3 regions of the Bacillus sp. FJAT-45350 genome follow, and region 3 is predicted to be linked to each of the others. Evidence: riboswitches for the same ligand, from Rfam matches in the RefSeq annotation. Region 3 holds a riboswitch; each other region holds the start of a gene.
What was found. A riboswitch is a leader RNA that binds a small molecule or an ion and turns the genes downstream of it on or off. The one in region 3 is predicted to bind cyclic di-GMP.
Positions count from the first base shown of each region.

Region 1: another riboswitch for cyclic di-GMP. It lies ahead of CD003_RS06235 (hypothetical protein); the one in region 3 lies ahead of CD003_RS05370 (ATP-binding protein).
Region 2: another riboswitch for cyclic di-GMP. It lies ahead of CD003_RS19015 (prepilin peptidase); the one in region 3 lies ahead of CD003_RS05370 (ATP-binding protein).

Region 1 is NZ_NISU01000001.1:1,234,588-1,237,874, reverse strand. It holds gene CD003_RS06240 (alpha/beta fold hydrolase) at 12-1,049, opposite strand; cyclic di-GMP riboswitch class II at 1,332-1,415, shown strand; gene CD003_RS06235 (hypothetical protein) at 1,454-2,476, shown strand; gene CD003_RS06230 (VOC family protein) at 2,551-2,949, opposite strand; gene CD003_RS06225 (iron chaperone) at 3,050-3,287, opposite strand, start outside.
Region 2 is NZ_NISU01000002.1:512,352-515,638, forward strand. It holds gene CD003_RS19010 (hypothetical protein) at 554-991, shown strand; cyclic di-GMP riboswitch class II at 1,057-1,140, shown strand; gene CD003_RS19015 (prepilin peptidase) at 1,275-2,033, shown strand; gene pilM (type IV pilus biogenesis protein PilM) at 2,056-3,045, shown strand; gene CD003_RS19025 (hypothetical protein) at 3,045-3,287, shown strand, end outside.
Region 3 is NZ_NISU01000001.1:1,073,581-1,076,867, reverse strand. It holds gene CD003_RS05375 (HAMP domain-containing protein) at 1-1,091, opposite strand, end outside; gene CD003_RS05370 (ATP-binding protein) at 1,122-2,075, opposite strand; cyclic di-GMP riboswitch class I at 2,226-2,309, opposite strand; gene CD003_RS05365 (sensor histidine kinase) at 2,351-2,815, opposite strand; partial or broken gene CD003_RS22540 (histidine kinase dimerization/phospho-acceptor domain-containing protein) at 2,816-2,959, opposite strand; gene CD003_RS05360 (sensor domain-containing protein) at 2,987-3,287, opposite strand, start outside.

The sequences.
Region 1 (3,287 bases), 160 kb from region 3:
AATTTCTTATACTAACTTATTAAGTGTTTTAATTCTTCAATAATAATTTGTTCTATTTGTTTTGTATCATCAGGATGAAATACGTGAGATGATTTTTCAGCCCAAATAATTCTTGGTTCATATTCTGTTTTGATATTCTTTACAAATGAAATTAAAGGTTCTGAGTGTACATGTACATCTTTTTTACCATGAATAAAAGTAGTTGGTACTCTTAAACATAAAATATCTTTTTGAATATTAATAGATGGGATATTCCTAATAAATTCGTCAGTATAAATTAGTTTAAATCCTCTATAAAAAGTGTTTACTATATCCCCAAAACTATAGTCTTTAGATAAAAACATATCTGAGGCAATCTTAAATAATCCGGGAGTTTTAACGTGTTCATCAGAATAAATCATAGTTTTATATTTCATTTGCCATTTCCTTATTACCCCCCATTGCTTGAAGCTCTCTATATAAGGAGGTTTGCCAACAGCTTTAAGCTCTTTTAAAGCTTTTAAATCTTTTCTTCTTTCAGCCTCCTCTTTCAGCCATTTCAAGCTCAATCTATCGTTTTCTGTCCAATCAATAATCTGTGACAAGCCTATATATGAATAGAACTTCTCTGGGTATTGGTTAATTAAGTACATTCCTATCAATGATCCAAAAGAGTGACCCGCAAGATATATCTTCTTTTTCTTATATTTCATCATCAAGTAATCTATTATTTCATTTGCATCGCTAATAAATTGGTTAAAGTTCATTGTTTCTTGAGGAATGTTTTTGTTATAAGACTTTCCTGTCCCTCTCTGATCCCAAAATACAACTGTATAATGTTCCACAAGTTTTTTCGTATTCGATACAATTGTATAGTCTTTCCCTCTTGATGAGATACCAGGGAATGGCAAGGATGGTCCACCGTGTAAAAATAATAGGATAGGATTTCCTTTATTTAAAGATTGAATTAATACTTTCTGCTTCACGCCTCCTACTACTAATTCTTCAATTTCATCAATTCCAGTTGAGGGAATTTGGAAATCAGGCTTCTTATTAAATAGTTCAAACAATAAGATCATACCTCTTCTCTTCTATTAAAGTATCAGGACAACTAAGATTCCCTAATTTATTATAGATCTTATATGTGAAATTATGGTAGAAAATTTTTTATCAAAATTATAATCAGTTATGACTTTTAGTCACTTTACAACAGGAAATTAACGGAATATAATACAAAATATAAGACTATTTACTTATCGGTTAATCTAAGACTAAATAAGGATACTATTTTTCTTATAAATTAACTTTTATTTGAATAGTTGGGTTATTTTGAGTAAGTAATGTAACCGACCCTTTTCTAGGGGAGCTATGAAGCATAGTCTTTATCTGGACACTTGGACTATGTCGAGCTAGTAGTGTAACCGACCCTCTTATTTTAATGCTATAAGAATATTATTTAAGAGGAGAAATGAAAATGAATAAGAAAAAAGTTGTTACAGTGTTGTTAACAGGTTCTTTAGTATTGGGGTTAAATTCTGGGGTATTAGCAAAAGGACCAACTAAAGCACCAGCTGCTGGATCAAATCCTGTTATTCAAGAGGACGGGAGAAATACAAATGGCATTGAAACAGCACAAATTACTACATTTGGCTCTATTTCTGGTTACTTTGGTACATCACAGGTTGTATCTGGTGAAGTAGTTATTGATGGTGCTCGTGATGATTTAGCTAATTTGTACATTACAGTAGGTGGCCAAAAAGCTGATTTAGTTTGGGCAATTCCAGGCCAACCAAAAACTTACGGATTTACTGCAACTGTCGACCTAGATAGTCATGCACTAACAAACATTGAAGTTAAAACGGAAACTAAGTTTCATAATGGTCAAAAGGCTGGACTAACTCATAGCAATAACAGTTCAACAGTTGATGTTGACGTTTGGGCTGTTATTACTGAATACTCAATTGATTTAGGTACTGAAGATGGGGCACCAAACTTTGTCTGGAATGAAGAAACAGCAACATATTCACTTTCATTTAAAGTAATTAAAACGTTAAGTAATGGTGAAACAGAGGATGAAGTAGTAACTTTAACAGGATTAACTCCTGGTGGAACTGTATCCTATTCTACTGATGATTTAAGTGACGATAATTACTTCGGTAACGCGTATACACTACTAAATAACACGCCTGTACCTGCTTCACCTACTGTACCAGTTGTAGATGTAGTAGTATCAAGTATTAGCAATATCTCACTTACTCTTGACCCACAAGGTCCAAATCAATTTAAAGTTGTCGCAGATTATACAATTCATTATTCTGATGGTTCATCTGTAACTGTTAGTAAGGAAACTTTACCTGGAGGAAACATCTCAAATCCTACGACACAAAACCAAAATTCTGAAACAAGAGAATATAACATTGGTGGTACCCCACATGATGTTACTGTAACATATTCATCTTCTACAAATACATTTAGCGCTTCAGCTGTAAAAAAATAATAATACGAAAGGAACCTTTTAATGATGTATCAATAAAAGGTTCTTTTTTATGGAAATGCAATTATTTTTCCAATTTAATCAATAAGGTTTAGTTGCCATGAAACTCCGAAACGGTCATTTATCCAACCAAACTTTTTGCTGAAACCATAATCATTCAATGGCATAAGTGCCTGTCCACCTTCAACTAGCTTGTGATAGAGTTGCTCAATTTCGTCGTCCGTATCACAAGTAACATAAATTGAGAAAGAAGGTGTAAAGGAGAACTCGTGTTTAATATAACTGTCAATGCACATAAACTCTTTCCCTTTTAAAGTAAAAGTAGCTTGCATTACTGTTCCTTCTTCACCAGGTTCATTTGCTCCATATCTAACTATACTTGTAATCTTTGAGTCCTCAATTATTGATGTATAAAATTTCATTGCCTCTTCTGCATTACCTTCTTGAAACATTAAAAATGTTTTTACATCTTTCATAAAAAATCCTCTCCATTCATTATAATATGTATAATTATTTTCTTTTCCCTTCCTCAACTCTACTAGCAATAGCACCCTAAGAGAAGCTATACGGCCATCTTTAACTCCGCCAAAAAGTTGAACAGTCTGCTTTATCTTGAATATTAAATTCAATCATTTTCTCAAGCAACCCGTAATTTACCGGCTCATTCCAAGGAATTCGAAACAAGCCTTTGGTAGCACTGTAACCAGCATCTTCAATGTCATTGGCAAAGTGAGCAATTCCTACTTCTTCGGGTGAAACGCTCAAATGATGCTTCGCTGTGGAAAAGCCAATGATATACGTGCCATGATCAGAA
Region 2 (3,287 bases), on a different contig from region 3:
AGTCATGGTTATTCCACATGAGGTGGACATAGCAAAGTACTAAAAATTATAGATTGAGATAAAGACTTAGTAGTAAGTAGGTCTTTATCTGGTGTCAGACACTAAATATAGACAAAACGGCTGATTTTTTCCATGTAGTATGGACAGTTATATAAATAGAGTGAACGAAATAGATATATGGTGTCAGACACCAGATATAGACAAAATAGCTGATTTTTCCATGTAGTAGGGACAGTTATAAATAGAGTGAACGAAAGACCAACTAGAATTCTAGTTGGTCTTTCGTTTAGAAGTAAAATAGGTACTAGGTACCAAGATAAGAAAAAAACTTGAGATTTTCCACATGAGTTGGACAGATTTGAATCTACTAGTTCTTTGTCTATTTTATATTTTAATTATTTGTCTACGAACTATAGATTGTACAATAAAATTGGCAACTCCATATTAATAAATGTATATTAAGATTTTGATATATCATTCATAAGCCCCCATCGACAACTTACATATCCTGTAATATAATCAAGTTATCGAGCACATGAGAGAAGTGAGTAGGATGCCTTTTATAAGCAAAGATTCGAAATTTTATTCTTTTGTTGAGCCGTTGGTGTATTTCTTCCTGTTACTTTTCTTTTATATTGGTGGTTATTTTTTAGTGACTCATGCGACTTCTTCTATACAGGAGAGGGTTCATGAGTACAATGCTTCTCAATTTAGTAAAATAGTGAAGTTACATTTAGCAACTGGTGAATTGGAGCCAGTGGATGGGACTATTTATTTCTCTGAGTTGATTGAGTTAGGATTATTAGGGGATGATGAGGCCTTTGTATCAGATATTCCTATGCTTTCTACTATCAAATCATCTTACTCTCCTGCGTCCTTTGTCCGAGTAGTGAGAGCTGATAATCAACCGGAGCTGCAAGTTCGGTTATGTATGTCATCCATCGAGGATTGTGTACCAGAAAAGGCAGTGTACGACACGATAGAAGAATAAAACTTTAATTTACTATATGTAAATAACTGTTTCATAAATTATGCACGTCATGTACAATAATAGTTAATATAATAGGATGCTATGAACGGCTATCTCTAATTGGGCACTTGGATAGCTTGGAGCGAGTAGTGCAACCGACCAATTTTGCTTGAGGATAGCAAAGTTGGTTTTTTTTTACTATAAAGGTAGTCAATTTATAGCTTTTTTTCTAATTTAGGTAAAGATTTTTGTAAGTACATAGTATAATGGTCTTATAAGTTAATGGTAAAGGACGATAATTTGAATGGATGTATTTATCTATATTTATCTGTTTATATTTGGTTTGGTTTTAGGCTCATTTTATAATGTTGTTGGTTTGCGAGTACCGGTGGAAGAATCTATTGTAAAGCCACGGTCTCATTGTCCGAATTGCAAACGTACATTAACAGCTTTGGATTTAGTACCTGTTTTTTCTTATTTATTAATTAGAGGGAAATGTCGTGGTTGTGGGTTAAAAATATCTCCGTTGTATCCGTTAATGGAGTTATCGACAGGTCTTTTATTTGTCCTAGCTTATTATTTTATTGGATTGCAGTGGGAGCTTCTTGTTGCTTTATTGTTTATTTCTATGCTTGTGATTATTTTCGTTAGTGATGTTCGATATATGTTAATTCCAGATAAAATATTACTAGTATTTGCACCTATGTTTCTAGTTTTACGGGTATTCGTAGCCCCTTTATCTCCTTGGTGGGATATGTTATTGGGTGCTGTTGTCGGTTTTACACTTTTGTTTATAATTGCTGTTGTTAGCCGTGGTGGTATGGGCGGTGGCGACATTAAATTGTTTGCAGTGCTTGGACTTGTGTTAGGGCTACAAGATGTCCTTTTAGCTTTCTTCTTATCAACATTGTTTGGTACCATATTTGGAATCGCTGGGTTACTGACTGGGAAAGTCAAACGAGGAAAACCAATGCCTTTTGGACCATATATCGTTCTTGGGACGATTCTAACTTACTTCTTTGGTCAAGACATTATACAATGGTATTTTGATTTGTTATGGTAGACAATCGATCGGTGGTGTTTAGATGAATCTTTTTCAGTCAAAAAAAGACATGCGTACAAGTATCATTATTAAAGACCATGTTATTCGCTATGTTCATGCAAAGAAACCGAGCCTTGATTCGATTCGTTCATTTGGGGAGCGTTTCTTACCTGAAGGGGTCATTAGAGAGGGTCAAATTATTGACCGAGAAACGTTAGAGATTATTTTCGAGGAATGTATTGAGCATTGGAAGATTAAACGACATGCCATTCAATTCTGTGTACCAGATTCTTTTGTAGTCGTAAGGAATATATTGATACCAAAAGAAGTGGCAGAAGATGATATTCGAATGCATCTTCATATGGAAATGGGAGAGTCGATTCACCTCCCTTTTGAAAACCCATCTTTTGATTTTAAGCTGTTAGGTGAAAAAGATGGACAGAAAGAGATATTATTAATTGCTTCTCCAGAAAAAGTCGTTATGGAGTTGTATGAATTTTTATCTGAATTAAAGCTTCAACCGAATGTAGCAGATGTTTCGTCACTTTCGTTGTATCGTTTATTTACGAAAGTCGATAAGGCACTTTCGGACGAGCATTTACTTCTTGTGCAGCTTGACCGTTCATCTATTAATCTAACAGTTTTCTATTCACATAAGCCAATGTTTACACGTCATTTTCGTTTAAATAGTGATGATGAGAAATGGGCAATTAAAGGTGATGTGGAGATGGAAAGCTTAGTTTGGGAAGGTGAAATTGAGGAGATTGATGGACAAGCAGAGGAGTTAATTACTGAGGTGGAACGAGTGATGAATTTTTATCGTTTCTCTGTTCATAAAGGAAAAGAAGGAGTCAACCGGATTGCGATTACAGGTGACCATCCTTACTTAGAGCGAATGATAGACATTTGCAAAGAAAGCTTTGATTTGCCAGTAGAAACATTATTAGATGTAGAGATTATTTCAGCTACAGGAGCTATCCCTTATCAATTTCATGATACTGTCGGACTGATGCTGAAAAAAGAGGTGCGCTAATGTTAGTAGAAGTGAACCTGTTACCAGAAAAAGAGAAACGTGATTTAACACCAGTTATTATAATCCTTATTATTGGAATTTTATTGGTAACTGCTACTATTGTCCTATCCTCCCTACATAGCTCAGTATCTACAGAGGTTACTGAGCTAGAAAATGAGGTGCAAGAGTTGATGATATTATCAGAGACGACTAGACAAGAACTAACAGAGCAACAGACAAATAACATTGGACAGTTAGAAGAG
Region 3 (3,287 bases):
CCATCCGCTACACATTGAATATGTTGGACAATCTTTTGTAATGGCTCTAATTGACGTCTAGCAATGATACGAATAATAATAAATAGAACAACGGATGATAATAAAAATCCACCTAAGAACAAATACAAGAACTGATTTTCAATTTGCTTTTGTCTCGTTAAATCTAGCGTAGTCACCATCACTCGTTCATTACCAAGTGATTTATATAATTTTTTATAAGGCACACCGTCTTTTTCAAAAAGTACTTTATGGCTGCTATCTTCACTTTGCACCTGCTGAAGGAACTCTTCATCCTCTTCTAAGCCAAACTGATGACTCCCATATAACACAGGTAAGTCAGTATCCGGTTCAACTACATCATTTTCTTCCCCTTTTAACCAAGCAGGTACATTGATAACAGCAATCTCTTCAATGTTGATATTCTCATCAATGATTTTTTCAATCATTTGTGTTGGACCAGCTTGAAAAGTAAGGTTATAAATCTCCTCATCTAGGATAAAAGGATTGATCATAAAGTCAGTTGTTCCATCGTAATAATAAGCAAACTTGTAATAAATATGTTCAAAAAGTTCTGCTCTAGAAATGGGGCCTACCCAGTAGTTTTCCATGGCCATCCCTTGCTCAACTGTTACCTCTTGGCCTGACATTAATTGATCAAATGCAGTAAACCAATATCCCCAATCCTTTGAACTTAAATTCAATTGAGTTTCATCAGAAGATTCCGTAACGACTATGTCATCACCAATTCTTTCCCAAAGTGAGATTTCTTCCACATCCCACCGTTTCGCTACTTCTTGCAAATATTCCATGCTAATATCTTCAACCTGTTTCCCACGTAACTCGGACATGATTCCTTTTGACGATGAATATAATATATTTTCAATCATATGTTCAATTGTGTCTGTAGATTGTTGTGTTGACGCCATTGTATGAACTACAATTTCAGTTATATTATTTATTTGCTCCTCTTGATATGCCTCAATCTTCAACTTAAAAAAATAATAACCAGATATAAGAATAACAACCGCGATTAAGCCTAAGAACAGACCAATTTTAAATAGTAATTGCATCATAATCGTATTTCTTTTCATAAATTTCCTCTCCCCAGTATGTTCTCTTTGTTAACCAGCACTCTTTCCTTCTACCTCTTGAGCATAATCAATCGTTAAAATAAGCGTAGAGCCAATTGGTGACGTATATAATAAGACTTGCTTCGTCATTTTCATCATAAGTGAAAATCCATGCCCCATTGATTTTTTGGTAGAATATCCAGCTAAAAGTGTTGTTTTAGGAAGCTCCTCTAGAGAAAAACCAGGTCCTTTATCTTCAATAACAAAGCGTATTTCATTACGTTCCTTATCTTCTAGCATTGTCAACTTACCTTCTTCAGCATGTTTTAACGTGTTTGTAATAGCTTCCGACAATGCCAATAACCAACTCATTACTTTTGCTTTATTGAACTCCTTTTGCTCTAGGATGTCTTTCACTTGATTGCGGCATCTTGGTATGTCTGAACGTTCTCTAATAATGCCCTCACAATAGACCTTTCCTTGTTTGTATTTACTTACTTCCTGTTCAGAAATTAGTAAGAACTGACCTTGAGTTACGGAAAAAATAACATCTTTATAGACCATCCAAATAGGATCAGATTTTTCCGTTGTTGTTATTGATTCATCAATTTTTTTCTTTTGCTCAAACAAATCCTTTTTGTGAATATCATAGGCTTTCAACATCGCGTTTTGAATATCATTTCTCACTTCTAATTTCTTTACTTGAGTTGGAATATCTTCTCCTTGGTTACACCACTCAAGCATGAGCTCACTTATATAAAGTAATTGTTCATGATCCTGATTCGTTTGTTTGTGATTAAATGAGATTTTTGATAATGAACGAAAAAATAGTAAACTACTTTTGGAATTATTATCACTTAGGTATTGATGTAATTTTTGTGCAAGAAACCCTCGTCTAGTCATGTAGGTCAGCTCTGTATAAGATAAATCAACCGGGAGTGACGGAGCACCCACATGAAGTTCTACTGTAGATTTTTTTAATACTTTATCTAAGATACGTTTCAATGAATGCTCCCCCTTCTTATTATCTAAAAGCCACATCTTTATGAAAGAAATTAAACTTTGTTTCGAAAGTTGACTGTACGCCAAATAGCCCACAAAAAGAATGCGGGCTACGAATATAGATAATATCCTATATTTCTATAATCCATTCTTTTCGGTAACACGGCGATCATAGCTTATAGCCTTAGACCCGTTGCTTTGCGTCCTTACTTTTCAATAAGTTTGCCATTATCGAAGCTGATATCCTAAATTAAAGTGGAAATAATTCCAGCAAAGAATTAGTTACACGGTAAGCTTATCTCTACAGTAGTGCCTTTATTTTCTTCACTTTCTATTACTATCATACCGTCGTGCTTCTTAACAACTTGAAAACAATACATTAATCCTACTCCAGTTCCTTTTTCATGAGTTCTAAAGTAAGGCTCTCCTAATCTCTCTACTCTTTCCTCTTTCATGCCAATTCCATCATCAATCACTTTTATTAATAAATTTGATTCATTCCTACTAGCATGAACTTTGACCAAACCGCCATTTTTTATTGCTTCAATACTATTTGTGACCAAATTTATCATTACTTGTTTCATTTGTATTGGGTCACACTTAATCCAAGGAAGATCAATGCTTTTCTCAAACTGTAATTCGATTTGTTTCCCTTTTGTTTTTTTGTCTAGTAGTGATATAACATCTTTTAATAATTGATTAAAGTCGACTAGCCTCCGATTTACATTAGTGCTAGAAATCATCAGAAACTCTTTTATATACTTTTCAATCTGGTTAATAGAGGAATGTAAAACATTAAAATATTCTTGCTTAATGCTACCTTGTTCAAATAAGTGAATAAATCCTTTTATCGTTGTAATTGGGTTTCTAATTTCATGTGCAATGCTTGCCCCTAATTCACTAACTACCTCTAACTATTCAGATTTTAGGAGAATTTCTTCCTTACGTTTTTCTACTAAATTCATTCCGTGTTCTTCTATTACTTTTTTTATCTCTTGGATTTTTGTTTCTAATTCAATAACAGGTACTGGTTTACTAAAGAAATATCCTTGTCCTTCATTACAGTTGTGCTCCTGGAGAAATACAAGTTGTTCCTTCGTTTCAATTCCTTCAGCAACAACATTTAGATTTAGATTATGTGCCATAGCAATAATTGTTTTCACAATTGTGGCATCACTAGTACCATTTGATAGTTCACGAACAAACGATTGATCA